Regions from separate parts of the Pseudomonas sp. CCC3.1 genome, predicted to be linked through region 2. Evidence: predicted binding sites of a transcription regulator. Region 2 holds the regulator's gene; each other region holds the start of a gene.

Region 1 (9,550 bases), 1.2 Mb from region 2:
CTCGAACCGTTTATCGATGCGCTCGACCGCCTGCTGGCGCTGGTCGACCGTCTGGGCGATTGCGGCATTTACCTGCGTCACATCGACCTCGGTGGTGGCTTGGGCGTGCGTTATCGCGATGAAGAGCCGCCATTGGCCGCTGATTACATCAAGGCGGTGCGTGCGCGCATCGAGGGCCGTGATCTGGCGCTGGTGTTTGAGCCGGGCCGTTTTATCGTGGCCAACGCGGGCGTGCTGCTGACCCAGATCGAGTACCTCAAGCACACCGAACACAAAGACTTCGCCATCGTCGATGCGGCCATGAACGACCTGATTCGTCCGGCGTTGTACCAAGCCTGGATGGACGTGACCGCGGTGCGCCCGCGTGACACCGAAGCCCGTGCGTACGACATCGTGGGCCCGATCTGCGAGACCGGCGACTTCCTGGCCAAAGACCGCCAGTTGGCGCTGGCTGAAGGTGATTTGCTGGCCGTGCATTCGGCCGGTGCCTACGGCTTTGTGATGAGTTCGAACTACAACACCCGTGGCCGCGCCGCCGAAATTCTGGTGGATGGCGACCAGGCGTTTGAAGTGCGTCGCCGCGAGACCGTTGCGCAGTTGTTTGCTGGCGAAAGCCTGCTGCCGGAGTGAGCCCATGTTGCTGCGTTTTACTAAAATGCACGGCCTGGGCAACGACTTCATGGTTCTCGACCTGGTCAGCCAGCATGCGCATATTTTGCCCAAGCACGCCAAGCAATGGGGTGATCGGCACACGGGCGTCGGCTTTGATCAATTATTGATCGTTGAAGCCCCGAGCAGCCCGGAGGTGGATTTTCGTTACCGGATTTTCAACTCCGACGGTTCCGAAGTGGAGCAGTGCGGCAACGGTGCGCGCTGCTTTGCGCGCTTTGTGCTCGACAAGCGTTTGACCACCAAGCGCCAGATCAAGGTCGAAACCAAAAGCGGCATCATTGAACTAAACGTGCGCAGCGACGGGCAAATCAGCGTTGATATGGGGCCGCCGCGCCTGATCCCGCAAGAGATACCGTTTGTGGCCGACGCGCAGGCCTTGAGCTATACGCTTGCGGTCGACGGCCAAGAGGTTGAGCTGGCGGCGGTGTCGATGGGCAACCCGCATGCGGTGCTGCGCGTCGATGACATCAATGCTGCGCCAGTGCATGAACTGGGGCCAAAAATTGAGCATCACCCGCGCTTTCCAGCGCGGGTCAATGTGGGTTTTCTGCACGTGATTGATCGTCAACGCGGGCAACTGCGGGTGTGGGAGCGTGGTGCCGGGGAAACCCAGGCCTGCGGTACCGGCGCTTGTGCTGCTGCGGTGGCGGCGATCAGCCAAGGCTGGATGGATTCACCGTTGATCCTCGATTTGCCCGGTGGCCGTTTGTCCATCGAATGGGCAGGCCCAGGTCATTCTGTGATCATGACCGGCCCGGCGATGCGTGTTTACGAAGGACAAGTCCGTTTATGAGCGAGCGCATCTGATGACCGACCAGCCACAGCCTTCCGATCTTGAACAGCCTGCTGATTCTTTGGAGGCCGCGACTGTTGCGGCGTATCTGGAGGCTCATCCGGACTTCTTCAGTCAGCGCGACGATTTGCTGTTGGCGTTGCGTATTCCGCACCAGCGAGGCGATACCATTTCGCTGGTCGAGCGCCAGTTAGAGCTGTTGCGTGGTCGCAACATCGAGATGCGTCATCGCTTGTCACAACTGATGGACGTGGCCCGCGACAACGACCGACTGTTCGAAAAAACCCGCCGTCTCAACCTTGCCCTGATGGACGCCACCAGTCTTGAAGAAATGGTGATCGCGGTCGAAGACAGCTTGCGCCAGGACTTCCAGGTGCCTTTTGTCAGCCTGGTGCTGTTTGGCGATAACCCGATGCCGGTCGGACGTTGGGTCAGCAGCGCCGACGCGCAGCGTGCCTTGGGCGGGTTGCTGGCCGAAGGCAAAGCGGTCAGCGGCAGCCTGCGTGAACATGAGCTGGACTTCCTGTTCGGCGAAGAACAACGCAAACAGATTGGTTCGACCGCCGTCGTGGCGCTCAATCATCTGGGCCTGCACGGCGTGTTGGCGGTGGCCAGCCGCGACCCTCAGCATTACAAAAGCTCGGTCGGGACGCTGTTTCTGGGGTATATCGCCGAAGTCCTGGGCCGAGTCCTGCCGCGTTTCACTAACGCCCTGCGCTCGGTGCGCTAGCCGTGGAACGACAACTGGACGCTTACTGCACTCACCTGCGCAGCGAGCGTCAAGTGTCACCCCACACGCTGCAAGCCTATCGCCGCGACCTGAACAAGGTGCTGGCGTTCTGTGCCAAAGAAACTATCCCCAACTGGTCAGCGCTGGATATTCAGCGCTTGCGCCAACTGGTGTCGCGTCTGCATCAGCAAGGCCAGTCTTCACGCAGCATTGCGCGGCTGCTGTCGGCGGTGCGCGGGCTCTATCACTACCTCAATCGCGAAGGTGTGTGCGATCACGATCCGGCCAACGGCCTGGCACCGCCCAAGGGCGAGCGTCGTCTGCCGAAAACCCTCGACACCGATCGTGCCCTGCAACTGCTCGAAGGCGCGGTCGAAGACGATTTTCTGGCCCTGCGCGACCAGGCCATTCTGGAGCTGTTCTATTCGTCAGGGTTGCGATTGTCGGAGCTGACCGGGCTTAATCTGGACCAGTTGGACCTGGCCGACGGCTTGGTTGAAGTGCTCGGTAAAGGCAGCAAAACCCGCGTGCTGCCCGTCGGCAAAAAGGCCCGTGAGGCGTTGCTGGCGTGGCTGCCTTTGCGCGGCTTGGCCAACCCGCAAGACGACGCGGTGTTCGTCAGCCAGCGCGGCAGCCGTCTCGGGCCGCGGGCTATTCAGTTACGGGTCAAGGCGGCGGGTGAGCGCGAGCTGGGGCAAAACCTGCACCCGCACATGCTGCGCCATTCATTTGCCAGCCATTTGCTGGAGTCGTCTCAGGATTTACGTGCGGTGCAAGAGTTGCTGGGGCATGCGGACATTAAAACCACGCAAATCTATACCCATCTGGATTTCCAGCACCTGGCATCGGTTTACGACAGCGCCCACCCACGGGCCAAACGCAGTAAGGGCAGTGAATGACCATTAAGCTGATTACCTTCGACCTCGACGACACCCTGTGGGACACCGCGCCGGTGATTGCCAGTGCCGAAACCGTGCTGCAGACCTGGCTGGCCACGCATGCACCAAAATTGGGCGCGTTGGACCTTGCGGGGTATCAGGCGTTGCGCGAGCGGGTTCTGAACGGTGAGCCACAGCTCAAGCACCGGATCAGCGCCTTACGTCGGCGGGTGTTGTTTCACGCGTTAAATGACGCGGGTTATGCGAACGCTGCCCAGATGTCGGACGACGCCTTTGAAGTCTTTATCGAGGCCCGTCATGCGCTGCAAGTATTCCCGCGGGTAGAGTCGACGTTGGCGCAACTGGCCCATTACTACGACTTGGGCGTGATCACTAATGGCAACGCGGACGTGCGACGGGTCGGGTTGGGGCATCACTTCAAATTTATGTTGTGCGCTGAAGACATTGGCATCGCCAAGCCGGATGCGCGGCTGTTCCATGAAGCCCTGTTACGCGGTGGCGTGGCGGCGGAGTCGACGGTGCACGTGGGCGACCACCCAAGTGATGACATCGCCGGAGCCCAGCAAGCGGGCTTGCGCGCGATCTGGTTCAACCCGGGCGGCAAACGCTGGGACGGTGGCAAAGCCCCGGACGCCGAAATCGGCTGCTTGAGCGAACTGCCAATGGTGTTGAAACACCTGGGCTGAAACTTACCCTGTAGGCGCTGCCGAAGCATAAGGCTGCGGCCCGCATCGCAGCCTTGTACCTCGGCAGCGGCTACAAGGGCCCAAACCCCAGAGCCTTGCGAAACCCTGTAGTCGCTGACGAAGCATGAGGAGGCGATGGGTTGTAAAGCGACTCCGAGAGGGTGTCGCAGCGACGACAGCCACAAAAAAACCCGCAGCGACGGCGGGTTTTTTCAAGCGATGGAGCAGCCCTTAGATAGGACGGCTGCCGTACTTGTTGTCAGGCTTTTTGGGTGGGTCTGCCACCACGTTCGCCTCGACTTCCTGCACTTTGCCGCCCCGCGAAAGAAACTCTTCCATGGCGCGGGCCAGAGCATCACGCTCTTTGTTTTTGGCTTCAACACTTGGCAGGTCATCTACCGAAACCGCTGCCTTGGATTTGCCTTTGGCCGCAGGGACCGGTGCATCTTCGCCACCGTCATCGTCTGCAACGTCTTCGGCTGATGCTTCCAAGCCTTCTTCGGTCTCGTCTTCGTCACCTACTTCGAGGTCATCATTTTCCAGATCATCGTCGCTCATGTTCTACCCCATGACTTGCGTAAAGCAGATTAGTTATAGACCAGCTGCGCCAACTGTCGACTGCCGCTGGTGAAAAAGTAGCCTTGGGTAAACCGAGGCTCAAGTCTCTTCATCGTTTAAGGTGACGAGAACTTACCGAGCACCGCGGTATCACGCTGCTCGTCCAGATAAACACGTTGCCAGCAGCCCAGTGCCAGTGGTTTTGGCCGCCCGGCCTGCGGGCCTTGAAAGCGTCGGGAGGTTATCCTCGCCTTCGTCCTGCCAGGGTGCTGTTTTTCGCCCCTCGGCGCGCATTCTAGCGCGCTGAATAAAAAAGCAAAGCGGCTAATAGTCGAGTTTTGATGTAAGTATTCACCTTACAAACAAGCGTAGAACTGATCTAAGCCTAAAGTGGTAGGAAAAATCATTTCAGTGCCGCGAATAACGCCAGATTGCAGATAAAAAAATACCCGGCAAGCCGGGTATTTTTTTCGAGCGCTTACACGCTTACAAGTTGTAACCACGTTCGTTGTGTTGTGCCAGGTCGAGGCCAACGGCCTCTTCTTCTTCGGTGACACGCAGGCCCATCACGGCATCCAGCACTTTGAGAATGACGAAGGTCACAATCGCGGTGTAGACCACGGTGAAGGCGACGCCTTTGAACTGAATCCAGACTTGCATCGGGATGTCAGTCACGGTGCCGAAGCCACCCAGAGCAGGAGCTGCGAACACACCGGTCAGGATGGCGCCGACGATACCGCCGATGCCGTGCACGCCGAATGCGTCCAGTGAGTCGTCATAGCCCAGTTTGCGCTTGAGGCTGGTGGCGCAGAAGAAGCAGATCACACCTGCTGCCAGGCCGATCACGATCGAGCCCATTGGGCCAACAGTGCCTGCCGCTGGGGTAATCGCTACCAGACCGGCTACCACGCCCGAGGCGATGCCCAGTGCGCTTGGCTTGCCGTGGGTGACCCACTCGGCAAACATCCAGCCCAGTGCAGCAGCGGCGGTTGCGATTTGAGTGACCAGCATCGCCATACCGGCGGTGCCATTGGCAGCAGCAGCGGAGCCTGCGTTAAAGCCGAACCAGCCGATCCACAGCATGGCAGCACCGACCAGGGTGTAACCGAGGTTGTGCGGTGCCATTGGGGTGGTCGGGTAGCCTTTACGCTTGCCGAGTACGATGCACGCTACAAGGCCTGCAACACCGGCGTTGATGTGCACCACGGTGCCGCCCGCGAAGTCGAGCACGCCCCAATCACCCAGCAATGAACCCGGGCCGCCCCAGACCATGTGCGCGATAGGTGCATACACCAGGGTGAACCACACGCCCATGAAGATCAGCATGGCCGAGAACTTCATGCGTTCAGCGAACGCACCGACGATCAGGGCTGGAGTGATGATGGCGAAGGTCATCTGGAAGGTGACGAAGATCGCTTCGGGGAACAGCGCCGCAGGGCCGGTAATGCTTTCAGGTGTGATGCCGGCCAGGAACGCTTTGCCAAAGCCGCCGATGAACGAGTTGAAGTTAACAACACCCGCTTCCATGCCCGTTGCGTCGAACGCGATGCTGTAGCCGTAAGCGACCCACAGAATGCTGATCAGGCCGGTAATGGCGAAGCATTGCATCATCACGGAAAGAAGGTTTTTGGAGCGGACCATGCCGCCGTAAAACAGCGCCAGGCCGGGAATGGTCATAAACAGCACCAAAGCCGTGGCAGTCAGCATCCAGGCGGTGTCGCCGGAGTTCAGAACTGGAGCGGCCACTTCGTCTGCCGCCATGGCCAGGCCAGGCATTACGACGGACAACAGGGCTCCGAGCCCTGCGATTTTGCGCAGAGTCATAGTGTTTTCTCCTGGGGCGTTGGGGGTTTGGCGGCTTAGATTGCGTCGGTATCGGTTTCGCCGGTACGGATGCGAATAGCCTGTTCCAGATTGACCACAAAAATCTTGCCATCACCAATTTTGCCGGTGTTGGCAGCCTTGGTTATCGCCTCGATAACCCGGTCAAGATCTTTGTCGTCAATGGCGACATCAATCTTCACCTTTGGCAGAAAATCGACCACATACTCCGCGCCGCGATACAGCTCGGTGTGACCTTTCTGCCGGCCGAAGCCTTTAACCTCAGTAACGGTAATGCCCTGCACGCCGATTTCAGACAGCGACTCGCGTACGTCGTCTAATTTGAACGGCTTGATAATGGCGGTGACTAGCTTCATGAAACTTCTCCCGAATTGGTGGACTTGCCCCAGGAAAACAAACCCGGCTCAAGTCTAAGCGCAGTGTCTGGCTTTGTAACGCTTCGTTGGCCTTCTTCAGGCAACGCAACGTGTATCAATCGCTTGTGACGAAAACACTCCCTGAACCATCTGCCGCACTACCATCGTCACAGCAACTGCATCAGTACGTGAGTCATGAGCAACTAAGCAGAAACCTTGCCATGTCTGGAAAATCCAATAATTTCAAGTGGATATCATTGGTTAGTGGCGTTATGCCTGATTTGCCAGAGGATTTGTGCACACAAACGGTGCGTTGGCAGCAGGGGGTGCGCCCGAAAAATGTGCGAAGCCGGGTAAAGAATCGCTCCTGACACTGCGTGATACACTCGCCGCCATCTGTTTTAAGGACCTTAACCATGCTCGCGCCCAAAGATTTTCTCGACGCCCTGAGTGGCCACGCCTCACGTTTGTTCAGTGGCGAAACTGCGCTGCCGCGCAACGAAATCGAAAGCCAGTTCAAAGCCTTGCTGCAAAGTGGCTTTAGCAAACTGGACTTGGTAAGCCGCGAAGAATTCGACAGCCAGATGGTGGTCCTGGCCCGCACCCGCGCGCGCCTCGAAAGCCTTGAAGCCAAAGTGGCGGAGCTGGAAGCCAAGTGGTTGCCGCCGAGCGAATAATGCGCGGATGCGGTGCACCTGCGCATGACCACTGTGGGAGCGAGCTTGCGCCCACAGTGGTCCGGCGGCACTCAGTGCTGCAAGATCTTGGACAGAAAGCTGCGAGCGCGATCTGAGCGCGGAGCGCTGAAGAACTCTTCGGACTTCACATCTTCAATAATCTCGCCGCCGTCCATGAACACGATGCGATCTGCCACTTTGCGGGCGAAACCCATTTCGTGGGTGACACACATCATGGTCATGCCCTCTCCCGCCAGCTCAACCATGACGTCCAGGACTTCGTTGACCATCTCCGGGTCCAGCGCCGAGGTCGGCTCATCGAACAGCATCGCAATGGGGTCCATCGCCAGCGCTCGCGCAATGGCAACTCGCTGCTGCTGACCGCCCGACAACTGAATCGGGTACTTGTGGGCGTGGCTCTTGAGCCCCACGCGTTCGAGCAGCGCCATGCCTTTTTTGGTCGCTGCGTGGCGATCACGGCCCAGCACTTTGATTTGCGCAAGGTTGAGGTTGTCGATAATGGTCAGGTGCGGGAACAGCTCGAAATGCTGGAACACCATGCCCACCCGGGCCCGCAACTTCGGCAAGTCGACACCTTTGCCGGTGACAGGCTGGTTCTCGATGAAAATATCGCCCTTTTGTACCGGCTCCAGGCCGTTGACGCATTTGATCAACGTGCTTTTGCCTGAGCCGGAGGGGCCGCACACCACCATGACTTCACCGCGGGCAAGCTCAGTGGTGCAGTTCTTCAGGACCTGGAAGTTGCCGTACCATTTGCTCAGGTTGTTCATCTGGATCATGCGGTTTTCCCTACGTTTGTTTTCAGGCGTTTGCTCAGACTGGACAGCAGGTAACAGATCACCAGATAGACCAATGCAACGAACAGATACAGTTCGACCAGACGTCCATCACGCTGCGCGAATTTGCTCGCGGCACCCGTGAAGTCGGCGATGGACAGCACATACACCAGCGAGGTGTCTTGAAACAGGATGATGGTCTGGGTCAGCAACAGCGGCGCCATGCGTCTGAGGGCTTGCGGCAGGATCACGTAGGCCATCGCTTGTGTCGGGCGCAGGCCGAGGGCCGCGGCGGCCTGTTTCTGGCCTGGGCTGATGCTTTGGATACCCCCGCGAATAATCTCGCTGTAGTAGGCCGCCTCGAACATGCAGAACGTCACGAAGGCGGTGACGATCGGCCCGATCTGCACCGGTCTTTCCGTGCCGAAGGCCATTTGCAGCAACAAGGGCATCAGAAAGTAGAACCAGAAAATCACCAGTACCAGCGGGATGCTGCGCATGACGGTGACGTAGCCCAAGGCAAAACCACGCAGGACGCGGTTGTGCGATAGACGCATGATCGCCAGCAGGGTGCCCGTGACGATACCCACCGACATGGCGACGAAGGTCAGCAGCAACGTAAATTTAAGGCCGCTCCACAGCGCGGGCATGGCCCGGACAATGACGCTTGGATCTAAATCAAACATGACTACCTCGTCGCGCCGCGAATGGTCAGGGAACGTTCTATATGGCCCATGACGAAGGTCACCAGCAGCGAAATGACCACGTAAATCACGGTCGCGGCGGTGAATGCTTCGAAGGTGTTGAACGAGTATTCGCTGATGTTTCGCGCTTGCGCGGTCAACTCCATCAAGCCGATCGTCAGCGCCACTGATGAGTTCTTCAGGGTGTTCAATGCCTCAGATGTCAGCGGCGGGAACACCACGCGGATCGCTTGTGGCAACAGGACTTGCAGGTACATCTGAGCAGGTCGCAGACCCAGCGCCAGTGCTGCGCCACGCTGCCCTTGGGCGACCGACTCAATGCCTGCCTTGAACAGCTCCGACAGCTTGGCCGAGGTGAACAGGGTGAGGGCGACTACAGCGCTGAAAAACGATGGGTAGGGCAAATCTTGCTTGAGGTAATCACCCGCCCAAACGGGCAGTAACTCCGGGAGCACGAAGAAGCAGATGAACATCTGCACCAGCAAGGGAATGTTGCGAAACACTTCGGTGTAGAGGTTGCACAGCCACACCACCGGGCGCAGCGTCGTGGTGCGCAGGGTGCCGACCAGGCCGCCGATCAGAAACGCCAGGATGAACGCGACCAGGGTGGTGGCCAACGTCCAGCTGGTGCCGGTAATCAGCCATTGCAGGTATGACGAAGACTCTCCGGGAGCAGACTCCCAAAAAATATTCCAATTCCAGTTGTAATCCATGAAGCACCAACCTTTGAAAGGAAATATAGGTCGGAGCACACCCATGTCCCGGCCAATCACACCTCTCCCTGTCTGTTGACTGGCTGGAATCAGGACGCGTCTGACGCGGTGGAATCAGACGCC
Region 2 (9,550 bases):
CGAGCATGCTGGCAATCTGCCGGAGCAGTTCCAGGTGTGCGTCGGTTGCCGCTTCTGGCACCAGCAAAACGAAGAGCAGGTCGACCGGCGCGCCATCGATGGCGTCGAAATCTATGGGAGCATCCAGGTGCAGCAAGGCGCTAACAGGCGACTTGCAGCCCTTGAGGCGGCAATGGGGGATGGCGATGCCGTTACCAAAACCGGTGGAACCCAGTTTTTCACGGGCGATCAACGCTTCAAAAACATCTTGCTGTTCCAGATCAGGCACTCCGCGGCTGATCAGGTTGGCAATTTGCTCGAGCGCTTTCTTTTTACTGCCGCCCGGCGCGTTCACCAGGGAACGGCCGGGGGTCAGGATATTTTCAAGTTGAATCATGGGTAGGGAGTATTAACGACCCGTTGCGCCCTGAAGCAGGCTTTGGGTCTTTTCCTTATGCTTTTTCAGTTGGCGATCAAGCTTGTCGTAGAGGTTATCGATGGCTGTATACATGTTTTCATGAACAGCATTACCGACAACCTCTCCACCGTGGATATTGAGAGTAGCCTCGATTTTATGTTGAAGTTTTTCAACAGTAAGAATCACCTGCACGTTGGTGATTTTGTCGAAGTGGCGCTCCAGTCGTGCGAATTTGTCATTGATCGAGTCGCGCAGCGCTTGGGTGACGTCCAGATGTTGTCCACTGATGTTGACTTGCATACAGTTTCTCCTTCTGTTGCCATTGCATAAAGTGACAGGCTGAGCAGCCTGCCACTGAAACGCTGTGGCCCGTGGCTTACATCAAACGCTTGCGCTCGCTCGAAGGCGCGATCCCGAGGGATTCGCGGTACTTGGCGACGGTGCGACGGGCCACCTGAATACCTTGTGCCTCCAGTAAACCAGCGATCTTGCTGTCACTCAACGGCTTTTTCTGATTTTCAGCTGCGACCAGTTTTTTGATGATGGCGCGGATCGCTGTGGACGAGCATTCACCGCCTTCAGAGGTGCTGACGTGGCTCGAAAAAAAGTACTTCAATTCATAAATACCGCGCGGGGTATGCATGAATTTTTGGGTGGTGACCCGTGAAATGGTCGATTCGTGCATGCCGACTGCTTCTGCGATGTCATGCAGCACCAGCGGCTTCATGGCCTCGTCGCCATATTCCAGAAAACCACGCTGATGCTCGACGATTTGGGTCGCCACTTTCATCAGTGTTTCATTGCGGCTCTGCAGGCTTTTGATGAACCAGCGTGCTTCTTGCAACTGGTTGCGCATGAACGTGTTGTCGGCGCTGGTGTCAGCGCGGCGCACGAAACCTGCGTATTGCGGGTTGACCCGCAGGCGCGGCACGGACTCCTGGTTCAACTCCACCAGCCAGCGCTCGTTGTCCTTGCGCACGATGACGTCAGGAACGACGTACTCGGCTTCGCTCGACTCGATTTGTGAGCCAGGGCGCGGGTTCAGGCTTTGTACCAGCTCGATGACCTGGCGCAGCTCGTCTTCCTTGAGCTTCATGCGGCGCATCAACTGGCTGTAGTCGCGGGCGCCCAGCAGGTCGATGTAATCGGTCACCAAGCGTTTGGCTTCGTTCAGCCAAGGTGTTTTCGCGGGCAGTTGGCGCAATTGCAGCAGCAGGCACTCGCCCAGATTACGCGCACCAATACCGGCCGGTTCGAATTGCTGAATGCGGTGCAGAACGGCTTCGATCTCGTCGAGTTCGATGTCCAGTTCTGGATCAAAGGCTTCGAGGATCTCTTCGAGGGTTTCGTCGAGGTAGCCCTGATTGTTGATGCAGTCGATGAGTGTTACGCCGATCAGTCGATCGGTGTCAGACATCGGCGCAAGGTTCAATTGCCACAGCAGATGGCTTTGCAGGCTTTCACCAGCAGAGGTGCGGGTCGTGAAGTCCCACTCGTCGTCATCGTTGCTTGGCAGGCTGCTGGCGCTGGTCTGGTAGATGTCTTCCCAGGCAGTGTCTACAGGTAGCTCGTTAGGGATGCGCTCGTTCCACTCGCCTTCTTCCAGGTTATCCACGGTCGGCGCGGATTCTTGGTAAGAGGGTTCCGGAGTGTCGTTGCTGGGTTTTTGCTCAATGTTGTCGGCCATGGGATCGGCATTATCGAAGTCGTCGCCATCTTCCTGGCGTTCGAGCATCGGATTGGATTCCAGGGCCTCCTGGATTTCCTGTTGCAGGTCCAGGGTCGACAATTGGAGCAGACGGATGGCTTGTTGCAGCTGAGGTGTCATTGTCAGCTGCTGGCCCATTCTCAGGACTAGCGATGGTTTCATGGCAGGGGCTTAACACCTTATTCGCCGGCGCACATGGCGCCATCCACTACAAGGGCGCGTGAGCGCCAAACATAAGCAAATTATATGCCTGTAACCGGTGCGTTTGCCTAGGGGGCATTTTTAATAAGTTTGTGCTAAGGCCGATAACGGCGTGAGAGCGGTCCCTGAAAGACATGGCAATGCATGCGATTGCTCAATGCTTCAGGGCCCGCCCCCGCGTGGGTTTAGAGGCGGAACTCGTGACCCAGGTACACTTCGCGCACCAAATCGTTGGCAAGAATCGCTTCAGCATCGCCTTCAGCGATCAGTTGGCCGTCGTTGACGATATAAGCCGTTTCGCAAATATCGAGGGTTTCACGGACGTTGTGATCGGTGATCAACACGCCAATGCCCTTGGCTTTGAGGTGGTGAATAATTTGCTTGATGTCGCCCACGGAGATCGGGTCAACACCTGCAAACGGCTCATCGAGCAGGATGAACTTGGGGTTGGTCGCCAGTGCGCGGGCAATTTCTACCCGGCGGCGCTCACCACCGGACAAGCTCATGCCGAGGTTGTCACGGATGTGGTTGATATGAAATTCCTGCAGCAGGCTTTCCAGTTCTTTGCGACGACCGGCCTTGTCGAGTTCCTGGCGTGTTTCGAGAATCGCCATGATGTTATCGGCCACTGACAGCTTGCGAAAAATCGAGGCTTCTTGTGGCAGGTAGCCGATGCCGGCGCGTGCGCGGCCATGCATAGGCTGGTGGCTGACGTCCAGATCGTCGATCAGTACGCGACCTTGATCAGCCTGAACCAGGCCGACGATCATGTAGAAACAGGTCGTTTTACCTGCGCCGTTTGGGCCGAGCAAGCCAACGATTTGCCCGCTGTCGATTGACAGGCTCACGTCACGTACCACTTGGCGGCTCTTGTAGCTTTTAGCCAAATGCTGGGCTTTCAGAGTTGCCATTACTGGGCCTTCTGCTGGTCGGTTTTCTTCTTCGGCTGAATCACCATGTCAATGCGTGGACGAGGCGCGGTGACATTGGTGCCATTGGCACGGCCAGCATTGGCAACTTGTTTCACGGTGTCGTAGACGATCTTCTCGCCTTCGGTCGTGTTGCCGTCATTGATGACTTTGGCCTTGTCGATCAGCACGATGCGGTTTTGCGGCGCATGATATTGAATCGTCACGGCATACGCCTGAACCGGTTTCGGGTCAGTCGCTTTTTGCAGTTGTTCGAAATAAGCCAGATTACCTACCGATGTCACCACGTCGATTTCGCCCGCTGCATTGCGGGTAATGGTGACGGTGTTACCGGTAATTTTCATGGACCCTTGGGTGATGATCACATCGCCCTTGTAAGTCGCGACGCCTTGCTTGTCATCCAGTTGGGCTTCGTCGGCCTGGATACGGATAGGCTGCTTGTTGTCATTCGGCAGAGCCCAGGCGCTCGCGCTTCCCAGTGCTGCGCTCAGACTGAGCAATAAAGGGAGGGTTTTAACGAGACTCATACTGTCCTCTTACGTTGGACAGCAGGTCCATCCTGCCGTCTTTCAAATATGCTTTCATTCCCTTGCCAGTCGTCACACCACCAGCGCCGTCGATTCTAACGTCTCGGTCGGTCTGCGCATATTGCTTCTGCGGGAATACAGTCATGCGGGTACTGGTAATAATCGTAGTGCGATTTTTTTCGTCTGTACGGGCAACGCGCACAGAATCGATCAGTTCGACCTGGCTGCCGTCCGGATTGACTTCGCCGCGCTCGCTCTGCACGTGCCAAGGGTAGGGCGTGCCGCGATACATTTGCAGGTCAGGCTTGGTCAACAATGTGACTTCAGAAGCCTTCAAATGTTCGACCTTGTCTGATGTCATTTCATATTGCAGCTTGCCGTCCGGCAAATACTGCAGGCTATGCGCATTGGTTGCGTAATAGTCGATAGCGGTTTCGTCGACGGCCGCTGTCGGCTGGTCGAGAAAACGCTCAGGGCTGATATTCCAGTAGCCTACTGCCGCGAAAAGCGCGGCAATGACTGTGAATAACAGAATGTTACGAATTTTTTTACTCAGCATGGAAAGCTCTATAAGTAGGCGGCGTGGGCTGCATCCAGGCAGCCTTGGGCGCGCAGGATGAGCTCGCAAAACTCGCGGGCAGCACCTTCTCCGCCGCGTGCCTGGGTGACGCCATGGGCGTGCTCGCGAACAAAGCTGGCAGCATTGGCAACCGCCATGCCCAGGCCGACCCGGCGAATAACCGGCAAGTCGGGCAGGTCATCGCCCAAATAGGCGACCTGTTCATAGCTTAGGCCGAGTTGGCCGAGAAGCTCGTCCAAAACCACCAATTTATCTTCACGGCCCTGATAAAGGTGCGGGATACCCAGGTTTTGCGCGCGGCGCTCGACCACCGGGGTCTTGCGACCGCTGATGATTGCCGTTTGCACGCCAGCAGCCATCAGCATCTTGATGCCTTGGCCGTCGAGGGTGTTAAAGGTCTTGAATTCGCTGCCGTCTTCGAGGAAGTACAGGCGGCCGTCGGTCAGAACGCCGTCGACGTCGAAGATCGCGAGTTTGATGCCTTTGCCGCGTTTAAGCAGTTCGCTGGTCATTACATTACTCCTGCGCGCAGCAAGTCGTGCATGTTCAAGGCGCCGACCGGACGGTCTTCCTTGTCGACAACCACCAGCGCGCTGATTTTGTGGTCTTCCATGATTTTCAAGGCTTCGGCCGCAAGCATTTCGGCCCGAGCCGTTTTGCCATGCGGTGTCATGACTGAATCAATGGTTGCATTGCGGATGTCAATTTCGCGGTCCAGGGTGCGGCGCAAGTCGCCGTCAGTAAAGATCCCGGCCAGTCGACCGTCTTCTTCGACGATGACCGTCATGCCCAGACTTTTGTGGGTCATTTCCATCAAGGCTTCTTTAAGCGAGGTGCCGCGCACCACTTTCGGCAGTTCATCGCCCGAATGCATGACGTTCTCGACCTTCAGCAGCAGGCGGCGGCCCAGGGCGCCACCTGGGTGCGAGAAGGCAAAGTCTTCAGCGGTAAAGCCGCGAGCGTCCAGCAGCGCCACGGCCAAGGCATCGCCCATGACCAGAGCGGCGGTGGTAGAGGAGGTCGGTGCCAGGTTCAGCGGGCAGGCCTCGTGGTCGACATGAACATTGAGGTTCACTTCGGCGGCTTTTGCCAGTGTCGAGTTCGGGTTGCCGGTGACGCTGATCAGTTTAATACCCAGGCGTTTGATCAGTGGCAGCAGGGTGACGATTTCAGTCGTTGTCCCAGAATTGGACAGGGCGAGGATGATGTCATCGCGAGTGATCATGCCCATGTCACCATGGCTGGCTTCAGCGGGATGAACAAAAAAGGCCGTGGTGCCGGTGCTGGCCAGGGTGGCGGCAATCTTGTTGCCTACATGCCCCGATTTGCCCATGCCGACCACGACTACTCGGCCCTTGCTTGCCAGAATCATCTCGCAAGCGCGTACGAAATCAGCGTCGATATGGGCCAGCAAACCTTCTACGGCTTCCAGTTCGAGGCGGATGGTGCGTTGGGCAGATTGAATCAAGTCGCTGGATTGGCTCATGTTTAAGGTCGGGTAGCCTGAGAAAAGGCAGCGATTATAGCGGTTATGCGCAATTCCCTCACGTTTGATCGTCGTGCTTTGTTGCTTCAGGTAACAAGGTACTGTTGGACTTGTGGATAAATCGACTTTATTTAACGGTCCGTAACCTGAGAGGGCACTCCTTCGGCCTTGGGCGGTCCGTATTAGCAGTGGTATAGTTCGCCGCCAGTTCGGCCCGCCCAGGGAACGCGTGCTTCCTAATCAGAAGCTTGGTGTCCAGGTGAGAGGCAGAAGCTGTATCGCAAGGAGTTTAGATGAGCGCCGATAACGCCTACGCGGTCGAGCTGAAGGGGGTTTCCTTCAAGCGCGGTACGCGCAGCATCTTCAATAATGTCGATATTCGAATTCCGCGTGGCAAAGTCACGGGAATCATGGGCCCGTCCGGCTGCGGCAAGACAACCCTTTTACGCTTGATGGGAATGCAACTGCGTCCCAGCAACGGCGAAGTGTGGGTCAACGGTCAGAATCTGCCGACGTTGTCGCGCAGTGATCTGTTCGATGCTCGCAAGCACATGGGTGTGTTATTTCAGAGCGGAGCCCTGTTCACCGACCTGGACGTGTTCGAAAACGTAGCGTTCCCGCTGCGCGTTCACACTCAACTGCCCGAAGAGATGATTCGCGACATCGTTCTGCTCAAATTGCAGGCGGTGGGGCTGCGTGGGGCAATCAACCTGATGCCCGATGAGCTGTCGGGGGGCATGAAGCGTCGTGTGGCGTTGGCGCGGGCGATTGCCATGGACCCGCAAATCCTGATGTATGACGAGCCCTTTGTAGGGCAAGATCCCATTGCCATGGGGGTGCTGGTGCGGCTGATCCGCCTGCTCAACGACGCGTTGGGCATCACCAGCATCGTGGTTTCCCACGACTTGGCTGAAACAGCGAGTATTTCCGACTATTTATATGTCGTCGGTGATGGTCAGGTGTTGGGGCAGGGCACGCCAGAAGAGCTGATGAATGCCGATAATCCGCGCATACGTCAGTTCATGAACGGCGATCCGGATGGCCCGGTTCCGTTCCATTTTCCGGCGTCAGACTACCGAACCGATCTTCTGGGGAAGCGTTGATGCCCAAAAAATCAATTATTGATCGTGTCGGATTGTTCGGCCGAGCCGGGATCGACATGGTCTCGGTGCTGGGGCGTTCGACGATCTTCCTGTTTCACGCATTGCTGGGGCGTGGCGGCATTGGCGGTGGCTTTGGGCTGCTGCTCAAGCAACTGCATTCTGTCGGTGTCATGTCGCTGGTGATTATCGTCGTGTCAGGGGTGTTCATCGGCATGGTGCTGGCGCTGCAAGGCTTCAGTATCTTGTCCAGCTATGGCTCCGAACAGGCCGTCGGACAAATGGTTGCTCTGACCCTGCTGCGGGAACTGGGGCCGGTTGTGACCGCTCTATTGTTCGCGGGGCGCGCCGGGTCTGCATTGACCGCTGAAATCGGCAACATGAAATCCACCGAACAATTGTCCAGCCTGGAAATGATTGGCGTCGATCCGCTCAAGTACATCATTGCGCCGCGTTTGTGGGCCGGATTCATTTCCCTGCCGCTGCTGGCGATGATTTTCAGTGTGGTCGGCATCTGGGGCGGTTCGTGGGTGGCGGTAGACTGGCTGGGCGTCTACGACGGTTCTTACTGGGCCAATATGCAAAACAGCGTGACCTTCAGTGGTGACGTGATTAACGGGATCATCAAAAGCATCGTGTTTGCCTTTGTAGTGACCTGGATTGCTGTGTTTCAAGGTTATGACTGCGAGCCCACATCAGAGGGGATCAGCCGTGCCACTACCAAGACCGTGGTGTATGCCTCTCTGGCAGTCCTCGGGCTGGACTTTATTTTGACCGCCTTGATGTTTGGAGATTTCTGATGCAAAACCGCACCATGGAAATCGGTGTCGGCCTGTTCCTGCTGGCTGGCATCCTGGCTTTACTGTTACTTGCCCTGCGAGTCAGTGGACTGTCGCCGACGGCCAGTACAGACACCTACAAGCTATATGCCTACTTTGACAACATTGCCGGTCTGACCGTGCGCGCCAAAGTCACAATGGCGGGCGTGACCATTGGCAAGGTCACTGCGATTGATCTGGACCGTGACAACTTCACGGCCCGTGTCACCCTGCAACTGGAAAAGAAAGTGGATAACCTGCCGACCGACTCGACAGCGTCTATTCTCACCGCTGGCCTGTTGGGCGAGAAGTACATCGGTATTAGCGTGGGCGGTGAAGACGCTGTACTCAAGGATGGCGGAACCATTCACGACACTCAGTCGTCGCTGGTCCTTGAAGACCTGATCGGAAAATTCCTGATGAATACCGTTAGCAAAGAAGCCAAATAAGGAGCTTTTAGATGATTTCTCTCTTGCGCCGTGGCCTGCTGATCATGTTGGCGGCAGCGATGCCCCTGATGGCGAGTGCTGCACCGGGGCAGTCTCCCCATGACATCGTTCAAACCACGACCACTCAATTGCTGGCTGACCTGTCCGCCAACAAAGAAAAGTACAAGGCCAATCCAAGCGAATTTTATGACGCTCTGAACAACATTGTCGGGCCGGTAGTCGATGTTGACGGTGTTTCCAAAAGCATCATGACTGTGAAATATTCGCGCAACGCCACGCCTGCGCAGATGCAGCGTTTTCAAGAGAACTTCAAGCGCAGCCTGATCCAGTTCTATGGCAATGCCCTGCTTGAGTTCAAGAACGAAGGCATCAGTGTCGGGGACGCCAGACAGCAATCGGACGGTGGCAACGTTTCTGTTCCCATGACAGTCAAAGGTGCCAACGGCGCGGTTTACCCTGTTTCCTACACCCTTGCCCAAGTGAATGGCGAGTGGAAGGTGCGTAACGTCATCATCAATGGCATCAACATTGGCAAACTGTTCCGTGATCAGTTCGCCGACGCCATGCAGCGCAACGGCAATAACCTCGATAAGACCATCGATGGCTGGGCAGGGGAAGTTGCCAAGGCCAAGGAAAAAACCGACGAGAAATTGAGCCAATGACTGACGCCGCCGTAACCCTGGCTGGCGAAAGCGAGTTGCGCCTCAGCGGCGTGCTCGACTATCAGACTGGCCCTCGCTTGCGCAAGGAAGGCCAGGCCCTGATCAAAAAGGCCTTGGCCAAAGCCCTGGTGGTGGATTGCTCGGCGGTCACCAAATCCAGCAGCGTCGGTTTGTCATTGTTGCTGTGTTACATCCGTGACGCACAAGCCCTGAACAAGCCAATGAGCATTACCGGTTTGCCCGACGACATGCGCGAAATCGCTCAGGTCTCGGGTCTGACCGAGTTGCTGGCACATCATTAATAGCCATTTATAGAAAAGCCCCCCGTCAGAGTCCTGTTATGCGGGGTTCGCAGGCGCGGGGCTTTTTTGTATGATGGCCGACCAGCGCGCGTTAGGCGCCGATTGAGGTTGAGCATGCAGGCCGTAGAAGTGAAGAGCTTTCTTGAGGGAAAGCTGCCTGGAACCCAGGTAGAAGTTGAGGGCGAAGGCTGCAACTTTCAGCTGAACGTGATTAGTGACGAACTGGTGGCTCTGAGCCCGGTCAAGCGTCAACAAAGCATCTATGCCCATTTGAACCCGTGGATTGCTGATGGCAGCATCCATGCGGTCACTATGAAATTCTTCAGCAGCGCGGCCTGGGCCGAGCGCGCCTGAGCCCCCTGAGCCAATAGGCGTCGAGATTGTTATGGAT
Region 3 (9,550 bases), 2.7 Mb from region 2:
CGATTAATCATAGCTTCACGCAGTTCGGTACTGATCTGCGTCAAATCACAGTGTAGGAAAGTTGGGATACAGACGCCAACCGCTCTAAAACGCTACCTCTACTTGCCCTGGCGCCGTGATCCGCGCCTTGACCACCCGGTTTGAGTTTAGGTTCTTCACCCGGATCTGCTCACTGAGGCCGCCATCGGACAGCGCTTCGCCGGGCATCTTGACACTTAATGTGCCGCTGCGCGCGCTGATCACCACATGATCACCTTTGCGCACGGTGGCGGCCTGTTCCAGATGCGTGAGGCTCAACACCTGATCGGTCACCACGGGGCGCAGCAGTTTTTGCCCTACCGCCAATTCAATCGCCGTCATATAACCCTGGCTGATCAAGCCGACATCGCGCTCGCGCAAGGTGACGTCGGGGTAATCAATGATTGCCCCGCGCTTGAGCGGGTGGGTGACGGTGACCACATCGCGGAACAACTTGACCTGTGCCGGTACAAAGATGGTCCAGGGCGAGCTACCCTCACAGCGCACGCGAACGGTCACGCGGCCCATGGGCTGAGCGGGACTTTCGAGCGTGGCTGTCAATTCCTTGTCGCAATGCGTCAGACGCACGCGAGGGTCGAGTTGATTGACCTGAATCTCGTAGCGGCCTTCAATCTGACCAGTGGCAAGGTAGTCTTCGACGGTGAACTCAAGAAAGCCCTGGGTCACGCCGATAAGCTGATCAGGTGACGTGAACGTGTCGGCACTTGCAGGCGTGCCTGCACCCAGCGCGCAGGCAGCCGCGAGCAGGCGCAATGCGCGGCAATGCCAAGGCTGGCGAGCTGATCCGTGGCGGGATTTTGTCGTTTTCGGCTTCATGGCGGTTAAATAGCAAAGCCCGTGCCGTTTACCGGGCAGCGTGTCGCAACTTAATGTTTTTAGAAGGAGCTGAGTATGGCTGGGGTGATGGATGCGGTTAACCAGCGCACTCAACTGGTCGGGCAAAACCGCCTGGAACTGTTGCTGTTTCGTCTGGATGGGCCACAGCTTTACGGGATCAACGTGTTTAAGGTCAGGGAGGTGCTGCAATGCCCCAAGCTGACAGTGATGCCCAAATCTCACCCGGTGGTGTGCGGCGTGGCGAGTATTCGCGGTGCAACCATTCCGATTCTCGATCTGGCGATGGCCACCGGGGCGGGCGGGTTGAAAGATCAGAGCAATCCGTTTGTGATCATCACCGAATACAACACCAAGACTCAGGGCTTTCTGGTGCGTTCGGTTGAGCGCATCGTCAACATGAACTGGGAAGAGATTCATCCGCCACCCAAGGGCGCGGGTCGTGACCATTATTTGACAGCTGTGACTCGGCTTGACAATCAACTCGTCGAAATCATCGATGTGGAAAAGGTCCTGGCTGAAGTCTCGCCATCGCCGGAAAACATCTCTCATGGCGTGGTGGATGTCGAAACCCAGGCCAAGGCCCTGTCTTTGCGCGTGCTGACCGTCGACGACTCGTCGGTGGCCCGTAAACAGGTTGCCCGTTGCCTGCAATCGGTCGGGGTCGAAGTGGTGTCGCTTAACGACGGCCGCCAGGCGCTGGATTACTTGCGCAAAATGGCGGACGAGGGCAAAGACCCGGCACAAGAGTTTTTGATGATGATCTCGGACATCGAGATGCCAGAAATGGACGGCTACACCCTGACCGCCGAGATCCGTCACGATCCGCGGATGCAAAATCTGCACATCATTCTGCATACTTCGCTGTCAGGTGTTTTCAATCAGGCGATGGTCAAGAAAGTCGGTGCCGATGACTTTCTGGCCAAATTCCGGCCTGATGACCTGGCATCCCGGGTTGTCGACCGGATCAAAGCAGCAGATCACAGCTAGGGGCGCAGCCCTTGGCGGTCAACACGATTTTAGAGGCACGATCACTTGTCGACGGCTAATTTGGATTTTGAACAGTTCCGGGTCTTCCTGGAAAAAGCCTGTGGCATTTTGCTCGGTGAAAACAAGCAGTACCTCGTCTCCAGCCGTCTTAACAAACTGATGGAGCAGCAAGGGATCAAGTCGTTGGGAGAGCTGATTCAGCGTATCCAGAGCCAGCCGCGCAGCGGGTTGCGTGAGCAAGTCGTCGATGCCATGACCACCAACGAAACGTTGTGGTTTCGTGACACGTATCCCTTTGAAGTGCTGAAAAACAAAGTGTTGCCTGAGCTGATCAAGGCCCATCCGGGGCAGCGCTTGCGCATCTGGTCGGCCGCGTGTTCTTCGGGGCAGGAGCCGTACTCGCTGTCGATGACGATCGACGAGTATGAGCGCAGCAACCTGGGGCACTTGAAGCTGGGGGCGCAAATTGTTGCCACCGACCTGTCGAGCCTGATGCTTAACACGTGCCGATCCGGCGAATACGACAACCTGGCGATTGGTCGTGGTTTGTCGCAGGAGCGCTTGCAACGTTATTTCGAGCCCAAGGCGCCGGGGCGCTGGGTGATCAAGGCGCCGATCAAAAGTCGGGTTGAATTTCGTTCCTTCAATTTGCTGGACAGCTACGCCGGATTTGGCAAATTCGACATCGTGTTCTGCCGCAACGTATTGATCTACTTCTCGGCTGAAGTGAAAAAAGACATCCTGCTGCGCATTCACAGCACTCTGAAGCCGGGCGGCTACCTGTTCTTGGGCGCATCCGAAGCACTCAACGGCTTGCCGGACCATTACCAAATGGTTCAATGCAGCCCGGGCATCATCTACCAGGCCAAGTAACCCCCAAAGCGGCAGAAAAGCGGCAGACAGCGGAAAGCGGTTGCCGCTTTTGTGCCGTTTCCGTTTTCCATCCCCGCGCAAAGCCTTGATATACGGCGCTGTAAAAACTGGCACGGGGTTTGCTCTGTCCCTGTCATGTAACGCCTGAGCCACAGCCTCAGGCCAGCCCACAAAGGTTTCCCGACATGAGCATCAGCTTCGATAAAGCGCTCGGTATCCATGAGCAAGCCCTGGGCTTTCGCGCACAGCGCGCCGAAGTGCTGGCGAACAACATCGCCAACGCCGACACCCCGAACTACAAGGCTCGGGATCTGGATTTTGCCTCTGTGCTCGCCGCGCAGAACGATAAAAACCAGAACGGCACCTTTGCCTTGAACAAGACCAATAGCCGCCATATCGAAGCGCAAGGCCTGAGCAGCGGCGACGAGTCGTTGCTGTACCGCACGCCGATGCAGCCCTCGATCGACCAGAACACCGTAGACGCTCAGCTCGAACAGTCGAACTACGCAGAAAATGCGGTCAACTTTCAGGCCAGCTTTACCCTGCTCAACAGCAAATTCAAAGGGCTGATGTCAGCCCTGCGTGGAGAGTAAGTCATGTCCCTAGCCAGTGTTTTCAACATTGCCGGTAGCGGCATGAGCGCTCAGACCACGCGCCTGAACACCGTCGCCAGTAACATCGCCAACGCCGAAACGGTGTCGTCGAGCATTGATCAGACCTACCGCGCCCGTCACCCGGTGTTCGCCACTATGTTCCAGGGCGCACAAGGTGTTAACGGCGACTCGCTGTTTCAGAACCAGGACGCAGCAGGCCAGGGCGTGCAGGTGCTGGGCGTGGTCGAAGATCAAAGCGAGCTACAGGCCCGCTACGAACCCAACCATCCTTCTGCTGATGCCAAGGGGTATGTGTACTACCCCAACGTCAACGTGGTTGAAGAAATGGCTGACATGATTTCGGCCAGCCGTTCGTTCCAGACCAACGCCGAAATGATGAACACCGCCAAAACCATGATGCAGAAGGTCCTGACCCTCGGTCAGTGATAAGGGGCGACACACATGAGCGTGACCGATTCCACCAGTGGTTTGACCCTGAATCAGATCCTCGCCAACTCTGCCCGGACCTCAACCACCGACACCAGTCTGGCGGCCGCGTCCAAGGCGACAACCGGCAGCCAGTCGCTGGGCAAGGACGCGTTTTTGCAACTGCTGGTCACCCAGCTGAAAAACCAGAACCCGCTCGATCCGCAAGACAACACCGCATTCGTTGCGCAGTTGGCGCAGTTCAGCAGCCTCGAAGGCATCACCACGCTTAACGACACGGTCAACTCCTTGTCTGGCGGCCTGCAGTCGTCGCAAGCCTTGCAGGCCTCGTCGCTGGTCGGTCGCTCGGTGATCGTGCAAACCGGTGAAGCCTATGTCGACCCGTCGAGCGGCAAACCCTTCAATGGCACGGTGGTGGTGAAAGACGCGGACTCCAAGCCCACGATCACCATCACCGATGCTGACGGCGAGGTGGTCAGAACCCTCGATATGGGCGTTCAGAAAGCCGGCAACGTGGACTTTACCTGGGACGGCAAGGACGACGAGGGCGTGTTGCTGGACAAGGGTTCTTACACCTTTACCGCCTCGACCAAAGACGACACCGGTACCACCGCGCTCACCACGTATTTGCCCGCCACGGTTAACAGCGTGACCCTGAGCAAAACCGGTGGCGAAATCATGCTCAACCTCGCAGGTCTGGGCAGCATTGGTATTTCCAAAGTACAGACCATTGGCCTCTAAGCCGACTCAAGGAGAGACACATGTCATTCAATATCGGCCTTAGCGGCCTGTACGCGGCCAACAAACAACTCGACGTGACCGGCAACAACATCGCCAACGTCGCCACCACCGGCTTTAAGTCTTCCCGTGCTGAGTTCGCGGATGTGTACTCAGCCAGCAAGCTGGGCATCGGCAGCAAAACCATCGGCAGCGGTGTAAACCTGGCCAACGTGTCGCAAAACTTTGGCCAGGGTGCGGTCAACAACACTGGCAACCTGCTGGACATGGGCATTGAAGGCAGCGGCTTTTTTGTGCTGAGCGACAACGGGGCCCTGAGTTACACCCGCGCCGGTACGTTCAAGGCCGACAAAGATGGCTATGTGACCAATACCGGTGGCACTGCGCGCCTGCAAGGCTATGGCGTGGACGCTGACGGCAAAGTCATCAACGGTGTGCTGACGGACCTGCGCATCGACACCTCGAACCTGGCGCCCAAGGCCAGTGGCAAGGTGGACTCCACGATCAATCTCAACTCCAGTTCGGACGTGATCAACCAGACCGACAACCCGTTCAATCCAACCGAAACGGCCAGCTACAGCAAAAAATTCAGCACCACCATCTACGACACTCAGGGCAACGCGCACCCGATGGATCAGTACATGGTGAAGACCGGCTCCAACACCTGGAGCACTTACACCCTGATCGACGGCCGCAACCCTAATGGCAGCCCGGTGACCGGTGACGGCAAGACAGATCCGGTGGCGTCGGTCATGAAGTTTGACTCGGCAGGGGCATTGACCAGCGTGACCACCCCCAATCCGGTGGAAGGCGAAGACGACATCGTCAGCAGCACCCTGACCATCAGTAACTGGATGCCGGGCGCTACCGTTGATGGAGAGTGGAAGACTAATGGCGCTGCGGCCAATGGCACCGGGATTGCCATCAACATGGCCAGCACCACCCAATACAACACTGACACCGCGCGTAACCCGCCGACGCAAGACGGCTACGCCACTGGCCAGATCAATAACCTGACCATTGATGGTTCGGGCGTGATGTTCGCCAACTTCAGCAACAACCAGAGCCGCGCCATTGGCCAGATCTCGCTGGCCAGTTTCACCAACGAGCAAGGCTTGCAGCCAGCCGGCGGTTCGGCCTGGAAAGAAACCTACGCTTCGGGCCAGGCTGGTTTCGACGTGCCGAAGACGGGCACCTTGGGTTCTATTGCTTCCAACTCGCTGGAAGACTCGAACGTCAACCTGACCAACGAGCTGGTTGACCTGATCAAGGCGCAGAGCAACTACCAGGCCAACGCCAAAACCATCTCGACTCAAAGCACCATCATGCAGACCATCATTCAGATGACCTGATAGCGGCGCGCGGCGAACCCCCACACGCTGCGCATCGCCCATCGGGGTAGGAGCGAGCTTGCCTCGCGATCTTTTGATCTTTAAAAAGATCGCGAGGCAAGCTCGCTCCTACAGTTGATTCAGCCAGGTTTGTTAAGGGCGCTGATTCAACAGCGTTTTGAAGTCGGCCTGCTGCGACGGCTCAATGCAGATTTTGGTCAGGTGTTCGATTTGCCGGGTGGTCGCGTGCTTTTGCTGCAACAACTCGATTGCCCGGCGCCACAGGGCGTCCCGGCAATACTCGCGAAGGTAGTCAGGGGTCGACACTTTTCCTCCCTGGATCATCAGCTTGGCCGCTGGCCTGAACGCTTTTTCGACAGCTATCAGGCGGGGTTGGGCCTTGATTTTGGCGAGTAAGGACGGCTGGGGGAAATGCACCGGGACCGTGGCCGAAAGCGTCGGCAAGTCGGCATGGAACTGCTCACCGTATGTATCGAAGAACCCTTTGTTCATCGTGTGGTGATAGCGTTTTTTTGAGTAGTAATGATGGACGCAGTCGTTGGCGGTGACGACCTTGGCGTCGCCCATCGCAAAAGACACCGCGATCTGCTCAATGGTGTGGAGCCTGAGGTAATGGTCGCGCCATTCATCGATCAGTTCGATGGCCTTGTCCATCACGCCCGCATTGACGCGGGCGATCCCGCAAATGCCGCTGTTGTAGAGCTTTAGCCCGTCGTCAGGGGCTTTGCCTTTGGCGATCAGTTCATTTGAAAACGCCACATAGTCAGCGCGCAGCTTGGCCTCAGCCCAGGTCCATTCGAACTCATCCATCAAATATTGCTGGTCGGTGACGCGTTCAAAGAGCGTGGCTGGGTCTTTGAAAAACACCGTGTCGGTGTCAACGAAAATGGTTTTTTCCGCAAGCAGGACCCCGGCGGCGATGGCGCACGCCTTGCGCCGATGGGTATAGCTGTTTGCGCCTTTCCACTGTGCAAGGATGTTGGTCGTCAGGGGGATGACGTTGACCGGCCAGCCCTCAAATGCCTGGGGCTCGTCGGTCATCAGCGTGATGCTGAAACTGCCTGGCACGCGTTGTTCGCGCAATGCAGACAGAATGCTGAATTTGGCTTCCTGGCGGTAAACGGTATTGCCGCCATAGAGCAGGTACAACAGGTGGAAAGAATCCATACGTCCATGCTTATCGATTAAGTGCGTGGTTAACCCTTGGTAGGGTTGTCAGCTGACGCGCATTATGCCGTAAACGCGTGGTTGTCGATAATGCTTGTGGCCGTCGAGGCTGGACTGGATAAGCGAGCGTGCTCGCGATCTTTTAATGATCAAAAGAGCGCGAGCACGTGTGTACCTTGGCGCAGGCGTGTGCCGCGGCGGCTTAATCAGCGCGCGCTGAATTCAACGCGCTCTGGCACGCGTGTCATCAGCACTTTGCCCGCGCGAATCGACACGCGGGCCTTGGCCTGACGGCGCACCGCTTCGTAATCGCTTTCGGCGTCCAGCACCACCAGGTTGGCCGGGCGGCCGACAGCGATGCCGTACCCTTCGCCGAGGTTGAGGGTGCGAGCGCTGTTGTCGGTGACCAGGTCCAGGCAGCGTTGCAGGTCTTCAAACCCCATCATGTGGCAGATGTGCAGGCCGGCATCCAGCACCCGCAAAATGTTGCCGTTGCCCAACGGGTACCACGGGTCTTTGATCGAATCTTGCCCCAGGCAGACGTTCATTCCGGCGCGGTCCAGCTCGGCCACGCGCGTCACACCACGACGTTTTGGAAAACTGTCGAAACGCCCTTGCAGGTGAATGCTCTCGGTCGGGCACGACACGAAGTTGATCCCCGAGGCCTTGAGCAGGCGGAACAGTTTGGAGCAGTAAGCATTGTCGTAAGAACCCATGGCCGTGGTGTGGCTGGCGGTCACCCGGCTGCCCATACCGCGTACGCGCGCCTCTTCGGCCAGCACTTCGAGAAACCGCGAATGCGGGTCGTCGGTTTCGTCGCAATGCACATCCACCAGGCAGCCCGTGCGCTCGGCCAGGTCCATCAGAAACTTGATTGAACTGACCCCCTGATCGCGGGTGTTCTCAAAGTGTGGAATACCACCGACCACATCGGCGCCCATCTCGACGGCGCGGGTCATCAACTCGCGTCCACCGGCATACGATTCAATGCCTTCCTGCGGGAAGGCAACGATTTGCAGATCAATCAGATGGCGCGCCTCTTCGCGTACTTCAAGCATCGCTTTGAGCGCGCCTAGCGTCGGGTCGGTCACGTCGATATGGGTGCGTACGTGCTGGATGCCGTGTTCGGCCAACATCCGAATGGTGGTGTGGGCGCGTTGCTTGGTGTCTTCGTGGGTGATGGTTTCTTTGCGTTGCGCCCAGCGTTCAATACCTTCGAACAGCGTGCCGCTGAGGTTCCATTCGGGTTGTCCGGCGGTCAGAGTTGCATCCAGATGGATATGCGGTTCAACCAGCGGGGCAATCAGCAACTGACCTTGAGCGTCAATGTCGCCGGGCTTTGCCTGCACACTGCCAGCCTGCAAGGTGATGGCGCTGATGCGCTCGCCTTCGCAAGTGACCGTGTGCAGGCCCGGGGTTTTACGCAATGTGGCATTGATGATGTTCATGGTCGATCCTGTCGTTGGGCTTCGGTCATGCGCCATACCAGCAGGGCGACCGAAGCATTCATTCTGAAAAGAGGGTCATCGAGCGATTGTCCGCTGAGTTGCTCGATGCGCTGTATGCGTTGATTAAGGGTGTTGCGGTGGATGTTCAAACGTTGGGCGGCTTTGAGGGCGTTGCCGTTCTCCTGAAGCAGGGCGTCCAGGGTTTCGATCAGACTGTTGGGTTGCTTGCGGCGGCTTTCGATCATCCGGCCGAGGGTTTGTTTGACGAACAGATCGATCACCGAGCGATCACCAATGGCCTGCAACAGGCGCAGCACGCCCAGCTCACTGAAGTCGCAAAGGCCAGTGGCGGGGCGCAGATTTTCGGCGACATCCAGCGCCTGCCGGGCCTGATTCAGTGCCTGGGGGTAATCGCTACAGGCTTCAACCTTGCTCGCCAGCCCCATAAACAACGCCATGTTGCCGATGATGGGTTGCAGATCATGGTAGAGGTCGGCCAGCTCGGCGCGAACGCTCTCGTGTTCTGTCAGCAGCAAGATAAACAAATCACCCTGTACGACCACAGGCAGCGCATCAGGCAGGGCGCGGCTCCAAGCATCGAGATGGTCCTGCACGGCCTGGCGAATATGTTGCAGCAAGCGCTCGGCTTCATCCGGGGCATGGCTGTCGAACAACACATTGACCGCCGACAAGCGCAACGCCACCAGACGTCGTGGCCCGTCGAGCGGCAGTTTCAAATGCGCTGCCCGCTGGCGGGCGGTGGCCAGGCTCGGGTAATCGCCGCTGAGCAACTGGGCCAGAATGTCATGCCGCGATCGCTTGGCCTGTGCCATCTGTACCAGCGCAGTGCCGATCAGGTGGGTGACGATGACCATCTTCAACAGATACGGCTGTTCAATCAGCGGCAAGCCATAGCGCTCGGCCAGCTCAATGACGGCGTCCGGGATGCGCTGAATAAAAGCTGCGCCCGTCAGAATCACCAGCCCGGCAATGCCGCTGGCATCTGCTTCATGCACCAGGCGCAGCAGGTTCGCTTCATCCCTGGGATGGTTGATGCCGGTGACAAACA

Evidence for each region. Region 2 encodes sigma-54, which starts transcription at its own class of promoters, with help from an activator protein. Its sites were predicted from a motif close to ANTGGCATNNANNTTGCTNT; they were not measured.
Region 1: glnK (P-II family nitrogen regulator) is a predicted target of sigma-54. The motif match lies at 6,741-6,760, and genes of this name have one in related genera.
Region 3: flgB (flagellar basal body rod protein FlgB) is a predicted target of sigma-54. The motif match lies at 2,843-2,862, and genes of this name have one in related genera.

What each region holds. Positions count from the first base shown of each region.
Region 1 covers NZ_CP133778.1:5,361,717-5,371,266, forward strand. Annotated here, with positions in the region: gene lysA (diaminopimelate decarboxylase) at 1-630, shown strand, start outside; gene dapF (diaminopimelate epimerase) at 635-1,465, shown strand; gene RHM56_RS23470 (DUF484 family protein) at 1,479-2,195, shown strand; gene xerC (tyrosine recombinase XerC) at 2,198-3,094, shown strand; gene RHM56_RS23480 (HAD-IA family hydrolase) at 3,091-3,780, shown strand; gene sutA (transcriptional regulator SutA) at 4,012-4,338, opposite strand; gene RHM56_RS23490 (ammonium transporter) at 4,825-6,162, opposite strand; gene glnK (P-II family nitrogen regulator) at 6,198-6,536, opposite strand; gene RHM56_RS23500 (accessory factor UbiK family protein) at 6,953-7,213, shown strand; gene RHM56_RS23505 (amino acid ABC transporter ATP-binding protein) at 7,285-8,013, opposite strand; gene RHM56_RS23510 (ABC transporter permease subunit) at 8,010-8,696, opposite strand; gene RHM56_RS23515 (amino acid ABC transporter permease) at 8,699-9,427, opposite strand; gene RHM56_RS23520 (transporter substrate-binding domain-containing protein) at 9,542-9,550, opposite strand, start outside.
Region 2 covers NZ_CP133778.1:4,177,975-4,187,524, reverse strand. Annotated here, with positions in the region: gene ptsN (PTS IIA-like nitrogen regulatory protein PtsN) at 1-376, opposite strand, end outside; gene hpf (ribosome hibernation-promoting factor, HPF/YfiA family) at 389-697, opposite strand; gene RHM56_RS18440 (RNA polymerase factor sigma-54) at 774-2,267, opposite strand; gene lptB (LPS export ABC transporter ATP-binding protein) at 2,492-3,217, opposite strand; gene lptA (lipopolysaccharide transport periplasmic protein LptA) at 3,217-3,762, opposite strand; gene lptC (LPS export ABC transporter periplasmic protein LptC) at 3,749-4,321, opposite strand; gene RHM56_RS18420 (HAD family hydrolase) at 4,330-4,854, opposite strand; gene RHM56_RS18415 (KpsF/GutQ family sugar-phosphate isomerase) at 4,854-5,828, opposite strand; gene RHM56_RS18410 (ATP-binding cassette domain-containing protein) at 6,122-6,931, shown strand; gene mlaE (lipid asymmetry maintenance ABC transporter permease subunit MlaE) at 6,931-7,728, shown strand; gene mlaD (outer membrane lipid asymmetry maintenance protein MlaD) at 7,728-8,195, shown strand; gene RHM56_RS18395 (ABC transporter substrate-binding protein) at 8,207-8,857, shown strand; gene RHM56_RS18390 (STAS domain-containing protein) at 8,854-9,159, shown strand; gene RHM56_RS18385 (BolA family protein) at 9,274-9,513, shown strand; gene murA (UDP-N-acetylglucosamine 1-carboxyvinyltransferase) at 9,545-9,550, shown strand, end outside.
Region 3 covers NZ_CP133778.1:1,458,280-1,467,829, forward strand. Annotated here, with positions in the region: gene flgA (flagellar basal body P-ring formation chaperone FlgA) at 85-786, opposite strand; gene RHM56_RS06535 (chemotaxis protein CheV) at 931-1,863, shown strand; gene cheR (protein-glutamate O-methyltransferase CheR) at 1,909-2,736, shown strand; gene flgB (flagellar basal body rod protein FlgB) at 2,922-3,329, shown strand; gene flgC (flagellar basal body rod protein FlgC) at 3,333-3,776, shown strand; gene flgD (flagellar hook assembly protein FlgD) at 3,792-4,517, shown strand; gene flgE (flagellar hook protein FlgE) at 4,538-5,866, shown strand; gene RHM56_RS06565 (hypothetical protein) at 5,999-7,033, opposite strand; gene codA (cytosine deaminase) at 7,240-8,481, opposite strand; gene RHM56_RS06575 (PucR family transcriptional regulator) at 8,478-9,550, opposite strand, start outside.